DNA from 2 places in the Bacillus paranthracis genome. Region 1 is predicted to be linked to the other one. Evidence: riboswitches for the same ligand, from Rfam matches in the RefSeq annotation. Region 1 holds a riboswitch; the other holds the start of a gene.
The links. Region 1 has a riboswitch for cyclic di-AMP ahead of NLJ82_RS04030 (SipW-dependent-type signal peptide-containing protein). Riboswitches for the same ligand answer to the same signal wherever they lie in the genome.
Positions count from the first base shown of each region.

Region 1 (15,250 bases):
TTATTAATATCTTTATCAACAATAAGAGTCTTTATCGTTCCATTTTCTTTTTTTAAACTAAGTGAATAGTTACGGAACAAATAATTTGTTTTATTTGTTATTGGTATCGTATTAGATAACCCTTGCATGAAATGTTGATAATCACTTTTTGCTTTTTCTTCGCTAAACAATGTTATATCTTGCGTCGCATAAAGTTCATAGAAATTTTTATGAGTCGATAAATTATTTGCTACCGTCATCATTTTTCGATATCCCGAAAGATTACTAACAAATTCTATTGCTGAAGAAAATGCAATAATTAAAGAAATTACTATAATCAAACTTGGTAACAACCGTTTTTTCACAGACCGTATAGAATCAAATATAAAAAACATGAAGACCTCCTACGTTCTTAAATGTTTTCCGGGATATATATTTATAATGTGCTTGATTGGAATTACAGTAACAAACATTGTAAGAAAAATTATAAAAACAATATTACATACCAATACATATGGTGTTAACGGTTTTAATAAGTATGTCTGAAAATACGTATGAATTGTTCCAGAAAACATTTCTAACACCAGAAAAACCAACAGCATCGCCAATAGAGAAATAAACAAAATTTGAATATATAGTTCGCAGTAAATAGATATATTAGAAGCACCTACTGCTTTTTTTAATGAAATCTCTCTTTCTTTTTTATAAATCCAAAATAAAACCGCAGAAATACCAGAAACAATTGCAACAAGAATAAATTTATAATAATACTTATTTGCTGGATCTATATGTGTCACATTTAGTTCCTGAAGATCTCGTTCATTCAGTATTTGAACATCTCCCGAAAGCAATTCTTTACTCCTATCCATAAACTTTTTTATTTCGTTATGAATAGATGATGTAGGATTAACAACTGTTAATTGTAATTGTTTACTCGCGATAATACCTTTTTTAGATATAGTAGGTAAGTTTTGAAGTGGAACGTATATACCTGCTACACCGACGTCACTGTCTTTTCTTGATATAGTTCCTATTTTTTTATATGTATCATCAAATTCATATAACTCCTCTACATTCGTTTGATCGCCAACAACCATATCGTTTACATTTTCACGATGAAAATATTGTCCTTCAGAAATATATGGCTTCCAATAATACTCATCTTTTAAGTTCACAGCTATAATCTTTGTTGCCCCTGAACTATTTAATGCTTTTAAATGCTCTACGTAAATATCACTTTTTACAAAAATATCTTGTATGAAAGGAATTATCTCTTCCAATTCAGTTGCATTCGCTATCGGAACAGTTAAAATTTGATTCTTCTCTGGAAAACCGATTTGAAAAGCAGATATAAAGTTTCGTTTAGATTCTGTTAAAAGTGCGGCTATTGATATAGAAAGAAAAGAAATAAAAAATGCCATAAGAAGAATGACGGAAAACAGTTTGTTGTTTTTTATATTTTTAAAAGCTAAATACATGTCTCTGCTCCTTTTAGATAAGAAGGAGATGATGAACATCCCCTTCTCCTTATCCAAATATTTATAAAGACAACTGTTTAATGCTTTTTACCACTGTAATCGTAAGTTACCGTTACTATCAAAAGTACCTTTGTGTGTATCTTCTTGATAGTCATTATTCTCATTTGCATAATGCTCCGAGTATAGTCCTTTTGCACCAAAGGCGTTGTATGCACCATTACTCACAGTTGCGTTTAATGCTCTTCCAGATTCATGGGACCCTAATTTGTCTGAAGCGCTTTCAATATATGAATTATTTCCATTTGATTTAATAAAAGAAATTGCTACTGAACAACGAGATGCATTTTGATTCGTAGTAGTTTGAGCTCTATAAGATAGTAGGTTACCGCTTTTGTGACCGCTTAGAGTTGGATAGAATGCACTTGTTGAGATTGATGTTGCTAATAATACTAAAGTCGTAATTGAAAAAACTTTTCCTTTCATTAACAATCACCTCATAAATTTAATATTTTAGTAGCGCTACCTCATCATAATATCCTTCAAATAAATTCTCCTCAATAAGACACCCCTATGTTTTACAAACTCTTTAAACACTTAAACATTCATACATTTTTAAAAAGTAACGGATAAGCAAGCAATACAAAAAAGACTGCAGAGAATTTCTTCTCCACAGCCTAATACTTATTTTTGCAAGAACGCTTTTAAATCTGCAAATTGTCTCTTTGCATCTTCATAACCTTGCTCATATAGATTTTGTAGTTTTGCTGTATCTTTTTCCATACGATCTACTTGAAGCGGTACTTCTGGACGAATAACAAATAAATTACCCGCTTGTTCTTCTTTTTCAATGTAGTGAAGTGTTTCATTATACACTTCATAGCGATTTAGCATCGTGTTAACAAGATTCGGATATTTTTTATAAGCTTTCGCAGCAATCCACCCAAATCTTGATTTTTTCTTTGCGTAACCGTGATTTCTTGTTAAAATTACGACTGATTTTTTAAATCCATCTTCCTGTGCTTTACGAACTGGAATTGGATCTGAAATCCCGCCATCTAATAATTGCTTACCACGATAATTTACTACTGGTGCAATGAAAGGTAATGAACTAGAAGCTTGTAATAAATTTAGTGCATCGTCATTCGTTCCCTCTTTTTCAAAATAAACAGACTGTCCTGTTTCACAATCCGTCGTTCCTACAAGGAAACGCTCTGGGCTATTAAAGTATGTTTCAAAATCAAACGGCACATGCTTTTCTGGAATTTCATGAAAAATAAAATCCATATCAAATAGCTGACGTTTTCTCCATAAGTTTTTATACGATAAATATTTCGGATGTGATGCATAATCAATATTGACCGTTTTATTTCTATTTCTTTGTCTGGAAAGATACGACGCTGCATGACAAGCACCAGCTGATACACCGATTACATATGGAAAATATAAATCTTGTTCCATAAAGTATTCTAATATCCCGCCCGTATATACACCACGCATACCGCCGCCTTCTAATACTAACCCTGTATTTTCAAGCATGTTACTCTCTCCTCTATATATATTGACTCTTTAATTATTCACTATGTTAAGTATCTGTTTCTATTATATATGAGTTCTTTCAGAAATTATATTTAAAAGACTTGAGAAAACGGAATTTTTTCTTCCAATTATATTTCCAAATGATCAGAGACATCCTTTATAAACCTTTGAATAAAATCTTGTTCTTCTTTCGTATATCTATCTAAGAATAACAGCCACTTTTCTTCAGCTTGTTTATGCAATTTATCATGAGCTTTATATATTTCATTTCCGCTTTCCGTTAAGCGAAAGAAAATTTCTTTTTGATTGTCTAACATTTGCATCTTCTCAACGAATTTCTTTTGGAACAACTTTGTACAAACTTTAGAGATTGCGCCCTTCGTCATTCCCATTTCTATCGTAATTGCCGTTACATTCATCAGACCATTTTTCCCGATACACTCGATTACATGTAACTCAGATAAAGACATACCACTTACACCTGTCTCACGAAGAAACTTCTCATTTTGTCCTTTCAAATGTTCTTCTCTTTTATGCAAAAGTGTACGAATGTCCGAAAGTATTTCCATTTGTTTCGTTACATAATCCAATCCGTTCGCCCCCTAAGTTTCCAAAGAAACAATTTAACTATATACCATTTTAAAATCATTTTTTCATATTTACAAGTGAGAAAAACATGTTAAAATAAATTTAGTTTCCAAGGAAACTAAAAAGGAGGAGGTTAACATAATGAAAAAATCCAAACTACATTTCATTTTATATGTTGTCTGTATTAGTGCCTTACTTGGTTCCTTCGCTCAAAATATTTACACACCTATCTTGCCCATGATTCAAGGTTCTTTTCATACTTCTCTTTATCTTGTAAATGTAACAGTTTCACTTTTCACATTCATTCTTGCAATTATGCAGCTCGTATATGGACCTTTAATTGATACAAAAGGGAGAAAATCTGTCCTTATCCCTAGTTTAGTCATTAGTACAATTGGTTCAATCGGATGTGCTTTTTCGGCAAACATTTATTTATTTCTCTTTTTTAGAGCTGTTCAAGCTATAGGAATAGCGGCTATACCTGTAGTTTCAGCAACGATTATCGGCGATTTATTTGAAGGAAAAGAACGCGGAGAAGCGATGAGCCTATACCAAATGTTACTTGCCCTCGCACCTGCGATTGGTCCTCTCATTGGTGGTTATCTCGGCAGTATAAATGGCCACTTATCCGTATTTCTATTTTTATCTATACTTGGCATTCTTTTATTAATGATAAACCTTTCACTACTTCCAGAAACAAAACCTACTGTAATTAAGCAACCGCAAGCAAAAAAGAATTACTGGTTTATCTTAAAAAATAAAACTGGATTTTCTATTACTCTTATTGGCTTCATTCAATTTTGTATTTACTTTTGCTTTCTCGTTTTTTTACCGAGTATTTTAACAAATTCATTTCATTTAACTGTAAATGAAATTGGTCTTATGTTTGTACCAATGTCTCTTTCTATCATGCTGGGAAGTTTTTGCTACAAGTTTTTGCAAAAACGCCTCACAACAAAGCAAACTTTATTTATTACGAGTTTCTTCAAAATTATATGTGTCGTTTTATTCTCTTTCACATATAGCATTAATATCCCATTCATCATTATCGTTACATCTTTGTACGGTTTTAGTATGGGACTTTCTATGCCAACTCACACTACTTTATTAACGGAAGAATTCGTACAAGAACGCGCAACAGCTATCGGTATGTACAACTTCATCCGCTATCTTGGTATGGGCACAGGCCCACTTATAGGTGGATTTCTTTTATTTAACCAAAATTACTTTTGGATTTTCTTCCTAGGCGCAATTATGTTTTTACTTGTAATCTTATATGCAATGAAAATGCTATGCTTCCCTGCCACACAAAAAGCAAAATAGAGACCTACAGATGGTCTCTATTTTAAACTCTTTGATCCGCAACAATATGAATATCAATATGTTTCGTCTGTCTCATAATTTCATTTACAATAGAACCTTTTCGAATTTCTTCCCACCGCGTTCTCGCTGATTGCCCAAGTAAAATTTGTGTTACTTGCAATCTTTTCGCGACTTCAATAATAACATCCGCAGGCTTTCTCCCTTTTGCTTCTTCTAATACAAAACTTGCATCAAATTGATTCGTGAGCGACTTCCACTCTTCAATTGTTTGTTTTTTACTAGCTGAAAGAGAGTCTATATTTTCTCTTTCAACATTTAATACATACAATTCAGCGTTTAAGCGATTAGCCATGCGCCAGCCCCGTCTTATTAATTTCTCTGCTGTTGAACTGTACTGTACACAAACGAGAATTTTTTCTTTCACTCCGATTGGTTCTATCACTGTTTGACTAATCTTTTCGTCCATATCGTCAGCGACTTCCCGAAGTGATAATTCTCTTAGTGCTCCTAAATTATTAAGCGTAAAGAAATTTTGTAAGCTTTGCTGAATTTTTTCTTCTTTATATATCTTTCCATCTATTAACCTCTTCCGAAGTACTTCCGGCGTTGCATCAACGAGCTGAATTTCATTTGCTTTTTGTAAAATAAAATCTGGAATTCGTTCTCTTACTTTTACATTTGTAATTTGAGCTACAATGTCATGAACGCTTTCTAAATGTTGAATATTAAACGCTGACAATACGGATATACCAGCCTCTAACAATTCTTGTACATCCATATAACGCTTCTTATTTTTAGAGCTGGGAATATTACTATGTGCAAGTTCATCCACTACAACGACTTGCGGCGCACGCTTTATAATTCCTTCCACATCAAGTTCATAAAACACTTTCCCTTTATACTCTATTTCTTTTAAAGGAACCTTTTCTAAATCAGCAATTGCGTCTTCTGTCTCTTTTCTCCCGTGCGTTTCAATTAAACCAATTACAATATCCATACCGTCCTTTTTCATCTCTCTAGCATCATAGAGCATTTTATAGCTTTTCCCTACTCCTGGAGCTGCTCCTACATATAGCTTTAACTTCCCACGGTTTTGCTGACGAATATATTTTAAATACTCTTCTGGTGTTCGCCTTTGAAAAGTTGGTTTATAATCATCCGCATACAAAACATTCACAACCCTTCTTTTGAAACAACGCTACCTCAATCCTTTAGATTGAGGTAGCGTTGTTACTATTTCAGTAGTTTCTGTAATTCTAAATTTAACTTTAAAACGTTCACACGGTTTTCTCCAAATAAGCCAAGTGCCGCACCTTCTGTTTGCTCCTTAATCAATTGATTTAGCGTTTCTTTCGGAATATTCGTTATTTTAGAGATACGCTCTACCTGCACGGAAGCTGCCTTCGGACTAATGTCAGGATCAAGCCCTGAACCTGAATTTGTCACTAAATCGATTGGTACTTCTGTAACTGGAACGCTCGGATTTTGTTTCTTCCACTCTTCAATACTTTTCTCTACTCGTTTCTCTAAATCTGGATTAGACGGTGCATAGTTATTTGAACCAGACGCTTCTGCTTTATATTCAATACTAGAAACACGCCCATGAAAATAACGTGGATCTGTGAAATTTTGACCGATTAATTTAGAACCAATCACTTCATTTTTATCATTATATATTAGACTTCCATCCGCATTATCCTTCATTACTGCTTGTGCAATACCAGTAACAATAAGCGGATATACAAGTCCGCACAACACTAAAAATGTAAAAGTAATACGGATGATTGGTGATAGTATACTTTGTTTCTTCGCCATCTCTTTCCCCTCTTCCTTATATAAACAAGCCGACAATCATATCAATTACTTTAATTCCAATGAACGGTACAATCACTCCGCCAAGCCCATAAATAAGTAGGTTTCGGCCAAGTAGTGCATTCGAACTCATCGGTTTATATGCGATACCTTTCATCGCCAATGGAATGAGTAATGGAATAATAACCGCATTAAATAGTAATGCTGATAAAATCGCTGACAGTGGTGATGTTAGTTTCATAATGTTCAATGCTTCCATTTGCGGAATCGCAAGTGTAAACATTGCTGGAATGATTGCAAAATATTTCGCTATATCATTTGCAATACTAAACGTCGTTAACGCACCACGTGTCATTAACAATTGCTTACCGATTCCTACAACCTCAATAATTTTTGTCGGGTTCGAATCTAAATCAATCATATTGGCTGCTTCTTTCGCAGCTGTTGTACCACTATTCATCGCTAATCCAACATCAGCCTGTGCTAATGCCGGCGCATCATTTGTACCATCACCTGTCATCGCTACGAGTTTCCCTTTATCTTGCTCTGCTTTAATAACTGCAATTTTATCTTCTGGTTTGCACTCAGCAACAAACTCATCTACTCCTGCTTCTTTTGCAATGGTTGCTGCTGTTAATGGGTTATCCCCTGTACACATAACCGTTTTAATCCCCATTTGACGCAACTGTTCAAAACGTTCACGCATACCAGGTTTTACTGTATCTTTTAAATAGATTAAACCGTAAATACGATTATTCACTGCAACTACAAGTGGTGTTCCGCCCTCTTTTGAAATGAAATCTGCTTTTTGATTTACATCTTTCGGAATTGTTCCACCTTGTGACTGAACCCATTCAATCACGCTACCGACAGCACCTTTTCTCACTTTCGTTCCGTCCTGTAAATCAACACCACTCATTCTCGTTTCTGCTTTAAATGGAACAAACTCACCTTGTTCCGCAAGTTCTCTATTATATGATATAGATTTCGCTTGCACATACTCGATAACAGATCGACCTTCTGGTGTTTCATCTAAAACTGAGCTAATCGCAGCCCACTTTCCAACTTGCTCAATCGTTTCATTTCCTACAGGTAATAATGTATGAGCCATTCTGTTCCCGAAAGTAATCGTACCCGTTTTATCTAAAATAATTGTATTAATATCGCCAGCAGCTTCTACTGCTTTACCCGACATTGCTAACACATTAAACTTTGTCACACGGTCCATCCCGGCAATACCAATCGCTGATAATAATCCACCAATTGTCGTTGGAATTAAACAAACTAACAATGCTACAAGTACAGCTGTATCAATTTGAAACCCTAAATAATTTGTGAAAATCGGCAGCGTCACAACAACGATTAAGAAAATAAGCGTTAAACTCGTTAATACTGTATTTAAAGCAATTTCATTCGGTGTTTTTTGACGAGCAGCCCCTTCTACTAAAGAGATCATTTTATCAATAAATGATTCACCAGGATTACTCGTAATGATAATCGTAATCTCATCACTTACAACCATCGTACCGCCTGTTACGGAACAAAAATCACCGCCAGCTTCTTTTATTACAGGAGCTGATTCCCCTGTAATCGCAGATTCATCAACAGATGCTAATCCTTTTATGACTTCCCCATCACTTGGAATCATTTCTCCTTGTTTTACAATAACAACATCACCTTTTCTCAGATCCGTTGCTGAAACTTGAACAATGTTCCCATTTTCTTTTACAACATTGGCAAACACATCTTTCTTCGACTGTTTTAAAGAATCGGCTTGCGCTTTCCCCCGTCCTTCCGCTAATGCTTCTGCAAAATTAGCAAATAAAACTGTAAATAAGAGAATGAAAGAAACTGTTATATTAAACCATCCTGGTACACTACTAGAATGACTTGGAAGAAACGATAAAATGAACGTAATGATAAATCCAATTTCTACAACAAACATAATCGGATTCTTTATCATGACTTTTGGATTCAATTTCGCAAAGGACTGTTTCATCGCATGTGTCACGATATCACGATCCATTGTTTTCGCTTGTCTAACTTCCTCTTCTACAACATGTATTTGCGACTCATTTACTCTTTTTTCTTTTACTACTACCGGTCTCATCATTTACCCTCCATTACTTCAATGTAAGAAATTCTGCAATTGGACCGAGTACCAACATTGGGAAGAATGTTAATGCACCGACAATTACAATTGTTCCGATGAAAATGCCGCCAAATAAACTATTATCCGTACGGAACGTTCCGACTGTTTCTGGTACAACCGTCTTTTCTTTCAATGAAGCTGCAACAGCTAGCATCGTAATTAAACTGAAATAGCGTCCTAAAAACATAACTAAACCAGTTGTAATATTCCAAAACGGTGTATTATCCGCTAATCCTTCAAATCCAGATCCGTTATTCGCAGCTGACGATGTGTATTCATATACTACTTGCGTCAAACCGTGGAAACCGGAATGAGAAATAGCATCCGTTCCTAAACTTGTTGAAAGAGCTAATGCTGAAAATCCTAAAATAAGCAGTGGATGAAATAGTATCGTTACCGCAATTAATTTCATTTCCTTCCCTTCAATTTTCTTACCTAAAAACTCCGGTGTCCGTCCAACCATCAATCCTGATATAAAAACTGCGATAATCGCATACATAATAATGTTCACAAAGCCTGCTCCAACGCCGCCGTATACTGTGTTTAACATCATATTTACGAGTGGTACTAACCCACCAATTGGTGTTAACGTATCATGCATCGTATTCACCGCTCCGGTTTCAGCAGCTGTCGTTACTGTTGCGTATAGTGAAGAAAATACTGTTCCGAACCTTACTTCTTTTCCTTCTGTACTTCCTTGTACATGTTCGATACCCATTCCATTTAAAGCTGGATTCCCGTTTAATTCAGATGTCGTAATTGTTATAAATCCTAGTAAAAACACCATGAATAGTGAAACGAAAAGGATGCGACCTTGTTTTTTATTTCCTACCATTCGTCCGTACGTAAATGGAAGTGCTGTTGGCAACAACATCATAAGCATCATTTGCAAAATATTACTCATTTGCCCTGGATTTTCGAAAGGATGCGTAGAGTTGGCTCCGAAAAATCCACCGCCGTTATTTCCAAGTTCCTTAATGGACACGAATGATGCAACTGGCCCGCGTAAAATACTTTGTTTCGCGCCATCAATCGTTTGCGCCGTAACTGCCCCGTCTAACGTTTGTGGTACACCAAGTGCGACAAAGACTAGTGCCGCCATAAATGCGATAGGAAGAAACACTCTCGTTAATGCTCTCGTAAAATCAACGAAAAAGTTACCGAGTTCTTTTCCAGCTAGCCCTCTTATAAATGCCATAACGAGCGCTAACGTCGTTGCCGGTGCTGCAAACATTAAGAATGTAATTCCGATTAATTGTGATAAATAAGATAAACCATTTTCACCGCTATAATGCTGTAAGTTCGTATCAGCCATAAAACTAATTGCTGTATTAAAAGCGAGCGTAGGCTCCATTCCTTCAATGTGTGCTGGATTTAATGGCAATACTCCTTGTAGTCTGAAAATGAAATATACGACAACAATCATAAATCCATTTAATAAAACTAATGATAATGCGTACTGTTTCCACGTTTGATTATATTCTTTTACACCCGTAATTTTAAAAATAAGTTTTTCAAAAGGCCCGAATACTTTATCTAGCTTTTTACTACCTTGAAAGGCTTTCTCTAAATAAATTCCCGTTGGCTTTGCCACAAGAATAAACAATAGCATTGTAATAACGACTGCAACCCAGATCATAATGAATGACTCCCCCTAATTAAAACTTTTCCGGATTTAATAATGCATACACTAAGTACACCGTAATTGCTGCAACAATAACTGATAAAACAATCATCATGATTGCTTCCCTTCTTTCACAACTTTATCTGACCAACTTGCAAGACTTGCCATCGATGCGACTAACACAACAAAAATTCCGATCATTACAACATCTAACATAGCTACCCTCTCACCTTTCTGTAAAAATTTACCATTAAAATATTAAAAAAGAACACTGAGCTCTACTCAGTGTTCAAAAAATGAACAACAAAAAGTAAACCTCCTCTCTAAACGCTTACGAGGTTAGCTGTCGGATTCGGGCCTAAAGAGTAGCCCTACTTTCAAAACTGAAAGATTCACCCCAAGTGACAATGCACAAAATTGGTTCCCCCGCTCCATTTCTGGAACTCAGCGATTTTAGGTTTTTTTGGAAATTTTATGAATGATTTATGAGAGTAAATATACTCCTCTATTTTTCACTTGTAAAGAGCTAAATTACTGAAAATAAGAAAATATCCATCTATTTAAACGCTTACATTGAGTGTTATTAATATTTTTTCATCTGTTTTCTCGTCTTTTCTTTCTTTTTCACATAAATGATCTTTTAAATACGAAATAAAAAGAGCGAATGACATGAAGTGCATAGCTTGTTGCACTTAGCATTCGCTCTATTTTTATTCACTATTTATTCTCCTCGTAAAAAAGCACGTAAATTTCTCCCGCGAATATAAACTTGTGACAATTCTGCATGTAGCTGCTCATATTCGATAACATCTGTTTTTAAATATAAAGCGTCTTTCGATGGCAATATGATATAGGGCCTTGGAAAAATAGGATCAAGTACCACCAATTCTTGAACTCGCTCTACCGATACCGCCCAACGATTCGCTATATCTCCTAGTAACAACACCTTCATCTTCTTCTCCCCCGCCCTATTCAAAAAATAAAAAAGAAATATTATCACAATTCGTAAACACGACAAATGTAGCTCCAATTGTTTCATAGAGCCTCGCTGGGTATCGTTTATTCCTTGTAACAACAGTAATAGGTGCTTGAAAAGAAAAGCGAATGTGTTCTGTAAAGAAGCTAATAATTGGAAGCTCATCCCCTAGTAAAATCACCTTCTTAATACACTCACAAACACTAGCAAAATCCTGCTCCTTACTACAGCTATACGTCCAATCAAACCCACAATTCCTCACTTCAGCCGCTATCTCTTCATTTGCGGTAAAAATAATTAACTCATGTTGAAACGCTACTAAATCTATTAAACTATTTACCTTGCTTTCTTCTCCAACACAAATAAGTGTTAGTTCCATGTACCTCATCCTCCTTAGCATAAAAGAACTCAAACATAGATTGATATTCCCCTATACTAATCAGATCGATGAAGTGATGTATCCATCATGGCACCGTCCTCTCTCAAGACGCTTACGAAGTTAGCTGTCGGATTCGGACTTTGAGAGTAGCCCTACTTTCAAAATTGAAAGATTCACCCCTAGTGACACTGCACAAATTGGTTCCTCCGCTCCATATAATTGGACTCAGCGTATTACAAAAAATATATTCTGGCTGATATATTACTCTTGTATCTAGAAAAAGTAAACAGAAAAAAAAGCCAGTTATACAACTGACTTTTGTCTACTTATACATGTGCTTTATTCAATTTATATGCAAAATGATTCGTCGGTCCATGACCACTTCCAATATGTAGCGGCTCTTCAATTGCTATACTAATAAATTGTTTTGCTTCTTGAACTGCCTCTTCAATTGAGTATCCTTTCGCAAGTCCAGCTGTAACCGCTGAAGCAAATGTACACCCGCTTCCATGCGTTTGCTTTGAAGGAATTCGTTCACTTCTAAATTCAATAAACTTTTCTCCATCAAAAAGTAAATCAATTACTTCATTACCTTGATATTCTGCATGTCCGCCCTTCATAAGTACATATTTCGCCCCTAATTCATGCAATACTTTTGCAGCCTCTTTACTATCTTCAACGTTATGAATTTCTAGCCCCGTTAACACTTCTGCCTCAGGAACATTCGGCGTTACAACTGTTGCTACTGGCAATAAATATTCTTTTAACGCTTGTACTGCTTCTTGCTGTAATAATGATGCACCGCCCTTAGCAATCATAACAGGATCTAGTACAATATTATTCCAGCCAAATTTATTAATATGTTCTGCTACAATTTGAATAATTTCGCTGCTAAATAACATTCCTAATTTCACAGCATCTGGTGTTAAATCCGTACCAATTGAATTCAACTGTTCCGTAATACCTTCTAACGAAACTGGATATACCCCTTGAACGCCAAGCGTGTTTTGAGCAGTAATTGCCGTAATAGCCGTCATCCCATACACACCAAGCTCTTGGAATGTTTTTAAATCTGCTTGAATGCCGGCACCGCCGCCACTATCAGATCCTGCAATTGTTAAAGCTTTATTTACTTTCATCCCACTCATCCTTTTCTATCCAAAATAACGATGATAAACTGTTTTTGCTTCACTTATATCTTTCGTTCCATGTACAAGTACACGACCATCTTTAAAAGCAACTAATCTCTTTTCTTCCACAGAAAATGATAATAAATATGGATTTACATTTAAATCATTCACACGATCATGCAGCAGCTCTTTGTATCGTTCAAAATCTATTTCCTCTTTATGAGGTGGTCTAATTTGAACTGTATTTCTCCCGCATAAAACTGCTGTTTTCGATGTATTTTCTTTGTTTAAATAAGGATATAATGCATTCTCTCCGCACGAAGGGCAATTATGTTTACGAAGCTTTTGCACATTCATACATGAATATTCATTCTTCCATACATCAAACGATACAAGTCCATCTCGAAGTGATTCGTAATCTTCCACTAACAGTTTAAGAGCTTCCGTTACTTGATGAGAAACGACGAGAGATACAGCAGGTGATATAATCCCCGCTGTATCACATGTCGCTCCGCCAAGCGGAATCGATTGTAATAAACAAGATAAACATGGCGTTTTACTAGGAAGGATTGTGTAAGAAAGACCGTAACTCCCTACACATGCTCCGTAAATCCATGGAATAGAATATTTTTGTGCCATATCATTCACAATGAAACGCGTTTCGAAATTATCAGTTGCATCAATCATTACATCAACGTTTGTAACGAGTTCTTCTAACTCCTCAGCTGTTACATCTTGAACGAGCGCTTCTACTCTTACTTCACTATTAATCTCTTCTAGACGCTTCTTCGCTGCTACAGCTTTCGGAAGATTATTTTCCACATCACTCTCTGCATACAATTGCTGCCTTTGTAAATTACTCCAATCGACATAATCCCGGTCAACAATCGTTACTGTGCCAACACCAGCTCTTACAAACATTTCTGCATTTGCACTACCTAGTGCGCCTGCACCGATAATGAGCACATGCTTTTCCCTTATCTTTTGCTGTCCTTCTTCTCCAATTGGAGAAAATAGTTCTTGGCGAGAATATCGATTATTCAACTACGCTCATTCCTTCTAAAGGACTACTTGCTGTTGCACAACGTTTACGTGCAATACGACCTGCTTCAAAGCCTAAACGGCCTGCCTCAATACTTAATTTCATTGCTTGTGCCATTTTAATAGGATCTTTTGCTCCTGATACAGCTGTATTTAATAACACACCATCTGCTCCTAATTCCATCGCAAATGCCGCATCAGCCGGGCTACCGATACCAGCATCAACGATAACTGGTAATGTCGCTTGTTCAATAATAAAGCTCAAATTCAATGGATTTACAATACCAAGTCCTGATCCAATTGGAGATGCTCCTGGCATAATCGCATGCACGCCAAGTTCTTGTAATTTACGTGCTAATACAACATCATCAGATGTGTACGGAAGTACGATAAATCCTTCTTCTAGTAACATTTCAGATGCCTTTAACGTCTCTACCGGATCAGGTAATAACGTTCTATCATCACCAATAACTTCTACCTTTATCATGTCGCAAAGCCCTGAAGCTTTTGCTAATTTTGCAATACGAACAGCTTCTTCAGCATTTTTTGCTCCGGCTGTATTCGGTAATAACGTATATTTTTTTACATCAAGTCTCTCTAATAAATTAGGCTGCTTTGCATCAAATATATCCATACGACGTACTGCGAACGTTAAAATTTCTGCCTCAGATACATCAATTGCCTTTTGCTGCACATCAAAATCAGGGAATTTTCCTGTTCCTAATAAAAGTCTAGAATGAAATGAAAATGGTCCAATGTTTAACATAATCAACCGCCTCCTACGAAAGTTACAATCTCAATTTGGTCTCCATCAAAAACAGATGTATCTGTATGATCATCTTTTTGTAAAATATCTTTATTACGCTCTACTACAACAATTCTGTTATCTAACTCTAAATGTGTAAGTAGCTCAGCTACTGTTTTCACACTCTCTGGCACTTCAATTTGATTACCATTAATTTTTAAATTCAAACTTTCATCCCCTTTCTAAACTGTTTTAGAAAGCAATGAATCTAGCAAGTGATTCTCCTGCTTTCCTTCTATTAAATCAGCCATATATTGACCAGAAACAGGACTTAATAAAATGCCGTTTCGATAATGGCCTGTGCAAGCATATAAACCTTTTATTTCTTCATGCTCTCCCATATAAGGAGCTTCATGATTCGACTGTGGTCTTAATCCTGCCCATGCGCTTTCCCATTCCGCTTCTTTTAATGCTGGCAATATTGTAT
Region 1 is NZ_CP101135.1:792,156-807,405, reverse strand. It holds gene NLJ82_RS04085 (ABC transporter permease) at 1-374, opposite strand, end outside; gene NLJ82_RS04080 (ABC transporter permease) at 384-1,457, opposite strand; gene NLJ82_RS04075 (hypothetical protein) at 1,545-1,940, opposite strand; gene NLJ82_RS04070 (patatin-like phospholipase family protein) at 2,139-2,993, opposite strand; gene NLJ82_RS04065 (MarR family transcriptional regulator) at 3,122-3,583, opposite strand; gene NLJ82_RS04060 (MFS transporter) at 3,723-4,904, shown strand; gene kdpDN (KdpD-like non-kinase potassium sensor) at 4,927-6,081, opposite strand; gene kdpC (K(+)-transporting ATPase subunit C) at 6,138-6,719, opposite strand; gene kdpB (potassium-transporting ATPase subunit KdpB) at 6,736-8,826, opposite strand; gene kdpA (potassium-transporting ATPase subunit KdpA) at 8,840-10,507, opposite strand; gene kdpF (K(+)-transporting ATPase subunit F) at 10,527-10,604, opposite strand; gene NLJ82_RS04030 (SipW-dependent-type signal peptide-containing protein) at 10,604-10,708, opposite strand; cyclic di-AMP (ydaO/yuaA leader) riboswitch at 10,807-10,952, opposite strand; gene NLJ82_RS04025 (hypothetical protein) at 11,214-11,444, opposite strand; gene NLJ82_RS04020 (hypothetical protein) at 11,461-11,847, opposite strand; cyclic di-AMP (ydaO/yuaA leader) riboswitch at 11,941-12,088, opposite strand; gene thiD (bifunctional hydroxymethylpyrimidine kinase/phosphomethylpyrimidine kinase) at 12,174-12,986, opposite strand; gene thiF (thiazole biosynthesis adenylyltransferase ThiF) at 13,002-14,021, opposite strand; gene thiG (thiazole synthase) at 14,014-14,784, opposite strand; gene thiS (sulfur carrier protein ThiS) at 14,787-14,990, opposite strand; gene thiO (glycine oxidase ThiO) at 15,006-15,250, opposite strand, start outside.

Region 2 (15,250 bases), 1.0 Mb from region 1:
TTTGGGTATTCATTGAACTGAACATTCCTGCGGTTTGAAAGCCCTTCCTGCCATTTTATATATTCATTTTTTACTGTTACTTGATAATCGCGTGCTCCTTGCAGAATCAGTAAAGGTTCTTTTCGTGATCTTGCCTCTTCAACAGGACGCCACCTAGAAACATCATACATAAAATGAGGCGATCCCAAATTGTAGCCAGTTGGAGGATGCTCAGGATTGAACGTAGGGTCTTGGATAAAAGCGAACTGTCTTTTTAGTTCATCGATTACTTCCTTTGACGCCCCTAGGTATTGATTCTGATCAATGGCAATGTCAGTCAAGGGGCGTGCAGGTGGTGCGAGTAAGATACTTCCTCTAACAAGTGAAGAAGGTGATTTGCTTAGTATACGTGGCATTGCGCCAGCTCCTAGACTATGTCCAAGAATGAAAATATTATTTGGATCAATGCCTTCCTGCTGCGCTGCTGATTTTGCTGCATATATGGCATCATCTGTAGTATCACGGTCTAACGTAACAGGTTCTGCACTCATCTTTAATGCGTGTTCTAAGGTACGTTTTTCATAGCGCAACACTGCAATTCCGTTGGATGAAAGGCCCACCGCAAGATCGCGTAAGATTTTTGTTCCCATATATGTGCTATCGCGATCATGGATGCCAGCACCATGAACAAGAACAACTACGGGTAGCTTTTCACCAGGCTTATGTTTCGGAACCGTTAATGTCGCTGGTAACGGATAGGTGGAATTTCCGATGACGATTTCACGTTCTTGATAAGAGTCAGGTTGATCATAGCTAGGATGCGGGATGGTATATGATTCCTTGGGAGGCCTTTCTCCAATTTCATCTACTTTCCCGCCAGGTGTAAATTTAAGGAGGAGCGTTATGGTAGTTCCTTCGATAACTGCTGGCATTTCCACCGTCTGATGGACTAAGTTTCGTTCTTTTATCACGGGGGGCCCCATGCTTTTTATACCGCTCCAGCCACTCTGTGTCCACCAGTTTTGTAATGTGTTTGCTGTAAACTTGGATTGAAAAGCAGCAGACGTCAACTGAAGTGCCTCTACATATTTATCTTGCTGGAGATATTCAAAAAATAATGAGGTACGCTCCGTTAAAGAGACTCGTTTTTTTTCTACAGATGGTTCCTCACGTGTATTTGCGTGAATAGCTGTTGTAAGCGGAAAAGATGAAATGCCTAAAGAAAAGAGCAGGGTAAAGGAAAGTATTGATTTTTGTATTTTCTTTTTTTTATTCATGTTTTAACCTCCAATATGTGATGGTGAAAAATAGGTATGATAAATTAAGGTTCTGTTGTAACAACGTCTAAACCATTGATATGTTCATCTAAAACCAACAGTTCTGGTTTTGTCGTAATCGCTCTAGTAACTCCTAATCTCTCTTTCTTCACTTTATATTTTGACTATACGAAACAAAGTTCTCGTTTTTCTTACTTGATCCTTACAAAATCCTTAAGTGTATAAGATTTGTAAAATATCACTTTCTATTTGACCTGAATTCCAAAAAACAAAGTGGCATTGCTGAATGGAGATAGGAAGATATCCCAACCAAACTGTACCCTATACGTCTATTAAGTTAGTTATGGGGAAATTTACATGAAACAGAAGAAAAGTTAAAATAAAAAGAGAGGTATGCAATAAGAGATTTTTTATAAATACTTGAGCGAACAGCGCAGATTAAATATTCAATCTTTAGCTATCCTTTTTAAAAGGGTAGCTTTTTTCTTGAACGAATAAATATTCAAAAGAATGTCGCATCTTTCTGGTAGTATTTCTGCTATAATATATTACGCTTTATAATATTTTATATTTAAGGAGAACAACTCATGAAGCGAAAGAAGAGCCGTTTAATGGTAATGGCACTTGTTACATCTTTATTATTAACAGCTTGTAATAATAAGGAAAATAAAAGTGATACAAAGGCAAAAAAACAAGTATTAAATGTAACAGTATCAGAAGAAATTCCTTCTCTTGATACAGCGAAAACGATGGATGGTACGTCAGCGCACGTTATGCAAAACATATTTGAAGGATTGTATGCATTAGATGATCAAGATCAGCCGATTCCAGCAGTAGCAAAATCGTTTAAAAGAAGTGAAGATGGTAAAAAATATACATTCGATTTGCGTAAAGATGCAAAATGGTCAAATGGGGACAATGTGACAGCGCATGATTTTATGTTTGCGTGGAAACGTGCAATTACCCCTGAAACAGCGTCTCAATATGCGTCCATGCTCTTTTATGTGAAAAATGCGAAAGAGATTAATAAGGGGACGATGCCTCTTGATGAACTTGGGGTTACAGTTATAAATGATTATAAGTTAGAGGTGGAACTAGAACAGCCAATTCCTTATTTTTTACAGTTGTTAGCACTACCTATATATTTACCACAGCATGAATCATTTTTGAAAGAACAAGGAAAAAATTATGCATTGGAACCTAATAATCTTATATATAACGGTCCATTTGTATTAGAGAAATGGAAGCATGAACAAGAGTTTCAATTAAAGAAGAATGCTACTTATTGGGATGAAAAGAAAGTGAAATTAGACGAGATAAACTTTCAAATTGTAAAGGATACAATGACCGCTGTTAATTTATACGAAGCTGGTAATTTGGACCGGGTGCCTATTAATTCTCAATTTGTAGACAAGTATAAAGGGGATAAGGAGTTACATATGTCGAGCGAACCTGCAATTGCTATGCTACGTTTTAATGAAAAAAATAGTGCGTTAGCAAATAAGAAAGTGCGTCAGGCTATTTCATTCGCGTTAAATAAAGAGGATTTCGTTGCTCATTTTATTAATAACGGAGCAAAACCTGCAACTGGGCTAGTACCAGTTGGGCATATCAATGAAGAAACGGGAAAAGATTTTAGGGAAGAAAACGGAAACCTTTCTTTATATGATGTACAAAGTGCGAAAAAAAATTGGGAAGAAGCGAAAAAAGAGCTTGGAGTAGAGCAAGTAAACTTCGAGTTTTTAACATTTGAACAAGATAACGCAAAACGTATGGCAGAATATATAAAAGGTGATTTAGAAAAGAATTTACAAGGATTAACGATACAAATTAAACAACAGCCATTTAAGCAAAAATTACAGTTAGAACAAACAGGTGATTACGATATAACTATGGCAAATTGGGGACCCGACTATAAAGACCCAATTAGTTATTTAGAACTATTTACGACGGGGAATCCGAATAATAAAATGAATTATTCTAATGTTCGTTACGATGAATTAATAAAGAAAGCGAAAACGGATTTTGTACTAGATACGGAAAACCGATGGGAAGCGTTGCGAGAAGCCGAGCAGGTATTATTAGAAGATGCTGCGGTGGTGCCGCTTTATCATATTGGCTCAGCATATGTACAAAAGGATTATGTAAAAGGAATTGAAAAGCATCAATTTGGTGGTATTTATACTTATAAGAATGCTTATGTTGCAAATGAATAAATACAAAAAACCTTACTTTTTTGAAGTAAGGTTTTTTTACACATGTATTCTATTAAAACGATTTTAATAAAGAATAAAAATTCGTATCATAGGGAATGTCATCTTGATACATATAATTTTTTAGAACGCCTTCTTTTTCAAAGCCTAATTTTAATAGTACTTTATTGGAAGCTTCATTTTCAAGAAATACAATTGCTCCGATCCGCTTTAAATGAATCGTATGGAAACCGTATGATATAACCTCAGAAACAGCTTCAGTCGCATATCCTTTTCCCCAGTGCTCAGGTAAAAAGGCATAACTTAAATTGGCCCGTTTATGCTCAGAAGACCAATCGTGAAAACCAATTGTTCCAATGAGTTCTTTCTTGTTTTTTAATTCGATTCCCCATTTTATACCGCTTCTTGCATTGTAACTCAGTTTAAAGTTATGAATAATTTGTTTCACTTGATCAATATCTTGTAACGGTTTTTGGCCATAATAGCGCAGTACGTCAGTATTAGAGAAGCATTGTAGTATACCTGGTGCATCTTCTTCGGTAAGTTCTCGTAAAATGAGTCGTTCAGTTTTCAATATAGGAAACATACTTTCACTCCATTTCTTTTGAAACTAGAATGTGTTGTTATTATATAATCTAGTCTGAAAATAAAGATTATTCAAGAGGGGAGTATAGTTTTGATTTGTGATAAAATTGATTGTGGAATATATTTCAAAAAGAGGTTTATATATGGAGAAAAATTCAATTTTAATTGTAGATGATGATCAAGATATTGTTAGATTTATGAACGTGAATTTAATACAAGAAGGTTTTAAAGTTTTTAGTGCTCATAACGGAGAAGAGGCTTTAGAAATTATAAATAATAACAGTATTCAACTTGCTATTTTGGATATTATGATGCCACAAATGGATGGGATAGAATTGTGTAGAAGAATTAGAGAGAAACATAGTTTGCCAATTATGTTTTTAAGTGCAAAATCATCGGACGTAGATAAAGTCGTCGGATTTAGTACGGGAGCAGATGATTATATTGTGAAGCCGTTCAGTACAATTGAATTAATTGCAAGAGTGAAGGCTCAATTAAGAAGGTATACATATTTCAATCAAAATGCTGTCCAAGTAATAGAAAAGAAAATAAATATTAGAGGTTTAGAAATAGATGAAGTGTCTAGAACAGTAATGTTATATGGAGAAACAATCAATCTTACGAAAACTGAATATGATATTTTGTATTTAATGGCAGCTGCAAAGAATCGTGTATTTACTATTGAAGAAATATATGAGAGCGTTTGGAAAGAAAGGGCTTATGAAAGCAATAATACAGTAATGGTTCATATCGCAAGATTAAGAAATAAAATTGAAGAGAATCCAAAAGAACCGAAGTTTATTCAAAATGTTTGGGGAGTCGGATATAAAATTGAAGATTAAATCATTACAAGGCATTAGAGCTAAGTTTTTTATCGCATTCATATGTAGCATCTTGTTAGCGACTGTAAGTATAATAGTGTTTCAAATTTTGGTTGGAAATATATATAGTCAGGTTAATGTTTTAGAGGAAAAATATTCATTTTTATATTTTATAGTCTTTTTGATTTTTACTACAACATACTTTGCATTCATGACAAAAACGCTGATGAAAAGGTTGTCTCAAATTAACAAGAACGTGAAAGAAATAAGTGAAGGTAATTTTGAAATACATATACCTATTTCGAAAAGCGATGAGATTGGTGAACTAGCGGCAAATGTTAATAGAATGGCGAAAAGCTTAAAAGAGTCTATCGAGAATGAAAAAAAATCACAGGAAATGAAAAATGAAATGATTAGTAATATTTCGCACGACTTACGAACACCTGTAACATCTTTAATTGGTTACGCGGACTTGTTAGGAAATAAGCTACATTCAAATGGAGAAGAATGTGAACAGTATGTAAGCATATTAAAGCGAAAAAGTTATGAATTAAAAAATCAAGTAGATGAATTATTAGAATACTGTCAAATAAATTATAGAGAGATTGAATTACATAAAAGTGTAGTAAATATGAAAGCATTAATGGAACAAATTATGATTGATTTTGTACCACAACTAGATGATGCCAATATGAGCTTTTGTATGAAAGGTGATAAGGAGTTACATGTGGAAATGGATGTAGCACTTATGGTGAGGTTATTCGAAAATGTAATTAGTAATAGTATTATGTACGGGAAAGACGGAAAGGAGATTGTAATTCAAATTTCTAAAAGAGACATGAATGTTGAAATAGAAATTAAAAATTTTGGGCAATGTATTCCGAAAGAGGACCTTCCTTACGTTTTTGAGAAATTTTATCGTAGTGAAAAATCACGTAGTTCTCATACGGGCGGGAAAGGAATAGGACTTGCAATTTCAAAAAGTATAGCCGATCTCCATCAAGGGGATATCACTGTACGTAGTAACGATAAAGAAACAGTTTTTACTGTGAAATTACCGCAGTATAAAAAAGTAAGAAAGTCGTAAGTATTTCTTTTATATGTCGTAATTTTTACTTTGTATCATTGAGAAAAAGGATATGAGAGTAGGGACGCGACATGTGGAAGGCATTTTTATTAGTAATTATAGTTTCTTTTTTAATTATAAGTTGGATCTTAGTTTATGTAGCTAATGGTGTTACATCAGTTTTTGTTTGGTGGAGTATACAGGCTTTTAGTTTTATTTCAGTTTTCCTCTTGGTAGGATCAGTAATAATATTTTTTTGGAAAGGCATTTTTAGAAAGCGGATAGATAGAACGCTATTCTTAATCATTCTGTTTTCTATCATTGGAGCTTGGCCTGTCGGTTGGTTTGCTAATATAGGTAGAATTGCTTATCCAGCAGATATACAATCTATGAGTCCTAAAGCAGTAGTTCGTTTTCCTTTGAATGAGCGAGCATTAATAGGTTGGGGTGGTGATCGGTTAGAAATGAACTATCACGTTATAAAACCAAATGAAAGGTGGGCATATGATATTCTCATTCCACCTGCTGAAGTGAAAAGTAGTAAATTAAAGGCCTATGGAATATACGGAGCGAGAGTAATGGCACCAGCTTCTGGAACAGTTGTATCAATTAATAATGATGAAAAAGATTTAGTTCCGGGATCGGATGATTTTCAGTCAATGGCGGGAAATCATATTTATTTACGACTAGATGAAACAGGGACATTTTTGGTTCTTGCGCATTTAAAGAAAGGGTCAATTAAAGTGAAGGAAGGACAACATGTAAATGAAGGAGAATTTCTTGCTCAAGTCGGTAACTCAGGAAGTTCAAGTGAGCCGCATTTACATATTCATCATCAAAGGCAAGATCCGTCCAAGGTAAGTATGTTTTTTGCGGAAGGATTGCCACTTTACTTTCGAACTGAAAATGGTGTCATGATGCCGGAAAGAGGGACATACACAAGTGGTAACTAGAAGAAAATCATTTCATCCAAAAAGGGTACTCCAAATTAAAATTGGAATACCCTTTTTTCATTACCCTACAAATGTTTGATACAGTAAGAAGATATTTAAAACGATAACGAGTGCTGCAATTATCCAAGCGATAAATGTTGTTATACGGTGGTTAACGAGTGCACCCATAATCTTTTTGTTACTTGTAAACATAATAAGTGGCACTAGTGCAAATGCAATACCGAATGATAAGACGACTTGGCTCATGACTAGAGCGTAAGTTGGATTTACACCTAAAGCGATAATAACTAATGGTGGAATCATTGTAATAAATCGGCGTAAGTATAACGGAATATGCATGCGAATGAAACCTTGCATAATAATATCACCCGACATTGTACCGACAGAAGAGCTAGATAGTCCTGCTGATAAGAGCCCAATTCCAAACAAAGCAGCTGATACAGGACCTACTAAGTTGGTAAATTGAGTGTAAGCAACATCTAAATCTTCAACGTGCAAGCCGTTTTTAAAAAATAGTGCAGCAGCAACAATTAACATACTTGCATTAATTGCTCCAGCAATAACCATTGCAATAATAATATCGATAAATTCGAAACGAAAAATCTTTTTCTTTTGTTCGTCAGTTGTTCCGACCACACGGCGTTGTGTTAATGCAGAATGCAAGTATATTGCATGCGGCATAACTGTCGCACCTAAAATCCCTGCTGCAAGTAATATACTGTCTACACCCTGGAATTTTGGAATAAATAGTCCTGAAAGAAGGGGACTTAATTCTGGTTTTGCATAAAAAACTTGAATGCCAAAAGCAATTACTACAATGAAAATCATTCCTGTAATAATAGCTTCTAGTGGACGAAATCCTCTACGTTGAAATTCAAGGATAATAAATGATCCGGCTGCTGTAATTAAAGCGGCAGGTAGCATCGGGATTCCAAATAGTAAGTAAAGCCCCAATGCAGCTCCAATAAATTCCGCTAAATCTGTAGCCATAATAACTAGTTCACCTTGTATCCATAAACCGATAGACACAGGCTTTGGAAAGTTTTCACGAGCTATTTCGGGTAAATTGTTTCCTGTAGCAATTCCTAATTTAGCTGATAAAGTTTGGATTAATACAGCCATTAAGTTAGAGGCGAGTATAACCCATAATAGTAAATATCCATATTGTGAACCAGCTGCGATATTTGTAGCAAAGTTGCCAGGATCAATATAAGCAACGGACGCTATAAAAGCGGGTCCTAAAAATGGTAACAGTCTTTTCCAGCCTTTTGTTTCTCCACTTAAAGCTAAGTGAGCTGATTGTACGGTTGTACTTTCAGAAGGGAGATGTTCATCTTTTGTTATATCTTTATTCATAGTAGTTTTCCCCTTTAAAATGTTAACTTGATGAAATTATTGTATTTATTCTTACTCATTATTTCAATACATTTAGATATGTTATATGATAATTTCATTTGAACACGAAAGTTTCCTTAATGCAAATTATATGCCTTTATGCAATGGATGGTGTGATAACGTAAAATAAATTGGGAGTTTATGGTGTGATGACATGGGGAAACATAATAAATTAAAGGGTCAATTTTGAAATTTATGTGAACATAAAGCCGATAATACAGCATATTAATTGATGGAATTGCATTTGTATGATATATAATATATTGGGATTACAACATAACCACAGTGTTTTGGTGTGTAATCTTGTTTTTTATTTTTGTTAACTGATAGAAAATAGTATAAAGAGAAGGAAATGGGATTCATTTTCTTATTATATATGTTTTGATATGAACGTTAACTTATACATGATTTTAAAAATTAGATAGGTGGTAGAAATACATTGGCAACTACAAAACCATACAGAGTATTACTATATTACATGTACACAACAATTGAAAACCCAGAAGAATTCGCGGCAGAGCATTTAGCATTTTGTAATTCACTTGAATTAAAAGGAAGAATTCTTGTAGCTAAAGAAGGTATTAACGGAACTTGTTCTGGTACTGTAGAACAAACAGAGAAATATATGGAAGCAATGAACAATGATCCACGTTTTGACGGTATCGTATTTAAAATAGATGAAGCTGATGGTCATGCATTCAAGAAAATGCACGTGCGTCCTCGTCCAGAGTTAGTTACACTTCGCCTAGAAGATGACATTAACCCACACGAAATAACTGGGAAGTATTTAGAGCCAAAAGATTTTTATGAAGCAATGAAACAAGAAGATACAGTTATCATTGATGCGCGAAATGATTATGAATTTGATTTAGGTCACTTCAAAGGTGCGATCAAACCTGATATCGAATCATTCCGTGAATTACCAGATTGGATTCGTGAAAATAAAGAAATACTTGAAGGCAAAAAGATTTTAACTTATTGTACAGGTGGAATTCGTTGTGAGAAGTTTTCTGGTTGGTTAGTTCGTGAAGGCTATGAAGATGTAAGTCAGCTTCACGGCGGTATTGTAACGTACGGAAAAGACCCAGAAGTACAAGGTGAGCTTTGGGATGGACAATGTTACGTGTTCGATGAGCGTATCGCTGTACCAGTAAACCAAAAAGAACATGTTATCGTTGGTAAAGACCACTTTACAGGTGAACCTTGTGAGCGCTATGTAAACTGTTCAAATCCAGAATGTAATAAGAAAATTTTATGTTCTGAAGAAAACGAAGCGAAATATTTACGTGCATGTTCTCACGAATGTCGTGTAAGTCCACGTAACCGCTACGTAATACAACATGAATTAACGGAAGAGCAAGTAGCTGCTGCATTAGAGAAAATCGAAGCAGAGAAGTAAGAGGGAAAAGGCTAATCTAAATTTTTGGATTAGCCTTTTTTATATTTGATTTTTGGGCGTTTTTTGTCGGTAAGTCGATATATTTAAATAATCGCTGATATATTTTGAGTTGCGCCGATATAATTTGAAAATCGCTGATAAAAATTTCAATTACTGTAGCGTACCACATACTTCAATGTAAAAATACTCTTCTTTACTTCTTATCATCTTTCTCTCTCACAGCAGAAAGTACAGTTTGTTTTACCCATGCTTTTCTTCGTTTATGTTGTAGACTCCATTGGTATAAACTTTGCGCACCTAAAATAAGTGAAATGACGATACCGCTAATTGCTATTAAAAGCGCGAAAAATTCAAGTGGCGATGATATTTTGTTTGAATCGGTGTTTCTTAACAGATCAATCATAGTAAACCCTAACATTTGGCCTACTACAGAGTAGAGCGTTAAAATTAATAGTAAAAGGCTATCTTTTTTTGAAGCAACATTTTCTTGATATTTAAACAAACTATCAAGATTTTGTTTTGCATTTGAGTATAGTATCTCAATGTTAAAAAGCTTTCTTAAGCGAAAGAAAATATCTTCACTCTGTGATTGGGATACTAGCTCTAAAGAAAAGTAATTCGCCGTAAACGAATTGATTGAATAAATTAATTTCTCTATTTCATTTGTATCTTGTTCAATGTTTAACTCAGCATAAGCGTTTGCCATTTTCAATAAAACAATTTTATGAAATAGATTTAATAATAAAGCGTAATAAAACTCCCCATACATTTGACTCGCAAGTTTAGTAAATTCGCGTTCTCCTTCATTTGTTACACATGTGAATATATGTTCTTCCATTATGAAATAGCGATTCGGAGCCCATCTTTGGTAAGCGTGTTGTTTTAAATAATCATGAATATAAGGCAGATTATTTGCACTCACATATGCCTTGCCATCACTTGTTAACCCGGAAAGACTAGAAGTACGATAAACATCCACTTCATTCAGTTCCATATCTTCTTTTATAGATAATAAAGTTTGTACGTACATTCGCTGATCTTCAAAGAAAGGAAAGGTTTGAAAGTAAGAACTTCTTAATCTCTTCTTCTCAAAGAAATCTGTTATGCCATGAAATAAATAACCAAAAATGAATCTTTCCACTTGGGAATATTTTTTTTCATTACATTCAATGCAAATCGTTTCATTTGTATCATTTTTAGTTTCAAGTACACGGAAGCGGGCGGCGAATTCAATTGCTTCTGATAATGTCATGTTTGGAGCGGTCTCTATTTCTGTCCGAATTGTTAAGAAGCCAAGCTCATAAGGACAAAGTGTTACGTCAATAGAATGAATCTTAAATGGAACGGAAATAAGATTTGTTGTTAAATGTCCAGTTAAGTTAAGGTCTTTAGAATAGCGCTGCAATCCTTTTTGATGCTCTGAGTGAGGAAAGAGAATTTTATTGGTAAATGAAAGGTAGTATGCTTCCATATTTTGATGTGAAACTTGAAACTTTCCGTAGTATGTATTTTCATTTTCAAGATGATCGAGTCGAAAAGGGTGAAAATCATTTTTCTGTAAGAAAGGGAACATATTTTGTTCATATCCAGTTTTAAAAGAAAACGGGAATATAAATTGAAATATAGCTGTTGTTACATCTTTTTCCTCGATTGTATGTATTGCCTCCATTTACATTGTTTCCTTTCCAAATATGCTATAAAAACAACATGCCCAAATTCATTTGAAAATAACCACTGTTTTATACTTGAGTAAGAATGAAAATTCAGCTTATTTAGTAGGGGACATGTATAATGTTATGTATACTGAATGTTATAAAATTGTATTTTGAAAAGGGGGATGTTGTATGCGTATTTTAGTATTAGGAGCGGGAGGCGTTGGAGGCTTTTTTGGGGGACGCTTAGTAGAAAAAGGAGAAGATGTTACTTTTCTTGTTCGTAGTAAACGGAAAAAACAATTGGAGGAAAGAGGACTTGTAATCCGCAGTGTTAATGGGGATTTTTCCTTCCAACCGAAATTAATAACGAAAGAAGATCAAACTGCTCCATTTGATGTGATTCTATTTTCAACAAAAGCGTATCACTTAAATGAGGCAATTCAAGATTTGAAGCCGTTTGTAGGTGAAAGTACTGTAATCATTCCGTTGCTAAATGGTATTGCTCATGTATCGCTATTACAAAAGGAATTCGGTGAGGAAAAAGTAATTGGTGGTTTATGCTTTATCGAGACGACGTTAAACGATCAAGGAGAAATTGTACAAACTAGCGCTGCAAATAGACTTATGTTTGGAGAAATGAAGTCTCAAAATTCAGAGAGAATAAAGCATATTTCTAAAGCATTTGCAGGTACGAAATCTAGTTTTATTTTAAGTGAAAACATTATGCAAGATATGTGGCATAAATATTTATTTATTACTGTAATGTCCGGTGTGACAACGTTAATGCGTGCACCAATTGGACCAATCCGTGAAAGTGAAGGCGGCCGTGATTTTATCCGTAATGTGTTTGAGGAATCTGTACAAATCATGAGAGTATTAGGAGCCCCCGTAAAGGAAAATATTGCCGAGGAACATATGAAAACGATTGATAAAATTTCGTATGATATGAAGTCATCAATGCAACGTGATATGGAAAAGGGTTCGTTTATTGAAGGGAAGCACTTGCAAGGATATTTACTGGATGTAGCAGAGCAATTTTCAATAGCGGCACCATTATTAGGCACTATATATCAAAATTTAAAGGTGTATGAAGAGATGACCTTTAACAGATCTGTAATAGAATTAGATGTATGAAAAAATAAAAAAGAAAGCAATATATAAGTGTATTGCTTTCTTTTTTTATGACAAATCATTTATTTCTTTTTGTTCTATCTGTCAAATTTATTTCCTGTTCACGTTTACCGTATAATTGATTAATTTCATTTGCTAATGCATCTAAATAGGAATCGGAAAAAATAGGCTTCTTTTCTTTAGACATATAGATCTCCTTTATTGATTTTTTAGTATTCATTATGTATATTTACCAGCGGATTATGCGCAATCATTTTAATTTTTTCTTTTTAAAAATTTTTGTTTACATTTTGAAAATAAAGGAGTATTATAATCCACAGTTTCAATTTTCTAAATCGCTGAAACCGCATGGTGCGGGGGACCCGTTCTTATGGATTAGTTCTGAATCCAATGGGGTGAATCCTTGAAAAAGGTAGGGCTACTCATAGGCCCGAATCCGACAGCTAACCTCGTAAGCGTTATATTGAGAAGGAAGGTGGAGCTTGTGCGACAAAAAAAATAATGTCTACAAGTCTATTTCGTTATGGCTTGTAGACATTTTTTGTTTTCTGAAGAAATCGTTTATCCGCTATAACTAGCAGAAAAGTTCGTACAAAATTATTGGAGAGTGGACAGCAGTGGTTTCATCTATTAAAAGATTTTTAATTGGAAGACCGTTAAAATCAACAGAGCTTGGAGAACAGAAGCTTAATAAAACGAAAGCTTTAGCTATTTTATCTTCTGACGCATTGTCATCAGTTGCTTACGGTCCAGAGCAAATTTTAATTGCTTTAGCAGGTGTTGGAGCGATCGCTTATTGGTATTCCATTCCGATCGCTGTTGGGGTATTAGTATTATTGACGGCCCTTATTTTATCTTATCGTCAAATTATTTTTGCTTATCCGCATGGCGGGGGCGCGTATGTTGTATCAAAAGAAAATTTAGGGATGAATCCAGGCTTAATTGCTGGAGGATCTTTATTAGTTGACTATATTTTAACTGTTGCAGTAAGTGTGTCTGCAGGTACAGATGCGCTCACATCTGCTTTTCCTAGTTTACATGCACATAATGTAATCATTGCGATTATATTTGTTATATTTATTACCATCTTAAATTTAAGAGGTGTAACGGAATCAGCTTCCGTTTTAGCATATCCTGTTTATTTATTCGTTTTGGCACTATTTATATTAATTGGTGTAGGGATATACAATATTTTAACGGGGCACGTTTCGCAGGCTTTACACACGCCGATTGGAACACCAGTTGCAGGGATTAGTTTATTTTTATTACTAAGAGCATTTGCATCAGGTAGTTCTGCTTTAACAGGTGTTGAAGCAATTTCAAATGCAATTCCGAACTTTAAAGATCCTGCGCCAAACAATGCAGCGAAAACATTGCTTGCAATGGGTGCATTACTTGCAGTTTTATTTTCAGGAATTGTGTTCTTAGCTTATTATTACGGAATTTCTCCAAGTAAAGAAGTAACAGTTGTTTCACAAATTGCTGAACAAACATTTGGACGTAATTTCATGTACTATTTCATACAAGGTACAACAGCTTTAATATTAATCCTTGCTGCTAACACAGGATATTCTGCGTTTCCGTTATTAGCAGTAAACCTTGCAAAAGATAAGTTTATACCAAGAATGTTTACGATTAGAGGAGACCGCCTAGGTTACTCAAATGGAATTATTATACTTGGAATCGCATCGATTATTTTAATTGTAGCTTTCCAAGGGCAAACAGAGCATTTAATTCCGTTATATGCAGTAGGTGTATTTATTCCATTTACCCTTTCTCAAAGTGGTATGGTATTAAAATGGCTTCGTGAAAAACCGGAAGGATGGGCTTTACGATTAACGGTCAATTTAATTGGTGCAGTCATTAGTTTTATCGTAATGAGTATGTTCTTTTTAACTAAATTTGCACAAGTTTGGTCAATCCTTATTTTCTTACCTGTAATTATCTTCTTATTCCACCGAATTAAGAAGCATTATGATGCAGTAGGAGACCAACTAAGTTTAAAAACTTGTGAACGGATTGTTCCGATTGAAGGAAATGTAATTGTCGTTCCAGTAGCTGGTATGACACATGTGGTAGAAAACTCATTGAACTATGCAAAGTCTCTTTCAGCAGATCAAGTTATTGCTGTATATGTCGCTTTTGACAGAGAAGAGGAAAAGAAATTTGAAGAGAAATGGAAGAAGTGGCAACCTGAAGTAAGGCTTGTTACTTTACATTCTCATTATAGAAGTATTATTCAACCGCTAACAAAGTTCATTGATACAGTACAGTATAAAGCGAGTGAATCAAATTACCGAGTTACGGTCGTTATACCACAATTCATTCCGAAAAAAGGTTGGCATAACATTCTTCATAATCAGTCTAGTTTACTCATTCGTGCGTATTTACTCTATAAAAGAAATGTTGTTATTACAACAGTACCATATCATTTGAAAAAATAAGAAGGTTTTTTAAGGATAGCTTTACGAAAGTGAAGCTATCCTTTTTGTGTATACGCTATGCATAATTGCATACGAATCCGAAAGATATATTGATATAATTTTTACATCTGTGAGTAAGTAGAGGTTTTTGTTGTGATATATGGATATTTCAATTGAAAAAGTAAAGTGGATTATATTTTAAAATAAAGACATGAAAGCTTGAAAATAAAGGGAATGAAAATACTTCTTTACGTTATATAAATAGCTGTGTTTAAATGACCTTACAGTATAAAACTTATATGAAAACAAAACGGAATTTCATATTTACGTACGTTATTTAGTTTAATATGAAT
Region 2 is NZ_CP101135.1:1,823,968-1,839,217, forward strand. It holds gene NLJ82_RS09310 (alpha/beta hydrolase family protein) at 1-1,256, opposite strand, end outside; gene NLJ82_RS09315 (peptide ABC transporter substrate-binding protein) at 1,844-3,472, shown strand; gene NLJ82_RS09320 (GNAT family N-acetyltransferase) at 3,525-4,055, opposite strand; gene NLJ82_RS09325 (response regulator transcription factor) at 4,198-4,896, shown strand; gene NLJ82_RS09330 (sensor histidine kinase) at 4,886-5,962, shown strand; gene NLJ82_RS09335 (M23 family metallopeptidase) at 6,034-6,894, shown strand; gene NLJ82_RS09340 (Nramp family divalent metal transporter) at 6,955-8,250, opposite strand; gene trhO (oxygen-dependent tRNA uridine(34) hydroxylase TrhO) at 8,729-9,688, shown strand; gene NLJ82_RS09350 (hypothetical protein) at 9,882-11,357, opposite strand; gene panE (2-dehydropantoate 2-reductase) at 11,533-12,477, shown strand; gene NLJ82_RS28650 (hypothetical protein) at 12,533-12,661, opposite strand; cyclic di-AMP (ydaO/yuaA leader) riboswitch at 12,801-12,947, shown strand; gene NLJ82_RS09360 (APC family permease) at 13,092-14,918, shown strand.
Region 2: another riboswitch for cyclic di-AMP. It lies ahead of NLJ82_RS09360 (APC family permease); the one in region 1 lies ahead of NLJ82_RS04030 (SipW-dependent-type signal peptide-containing protein).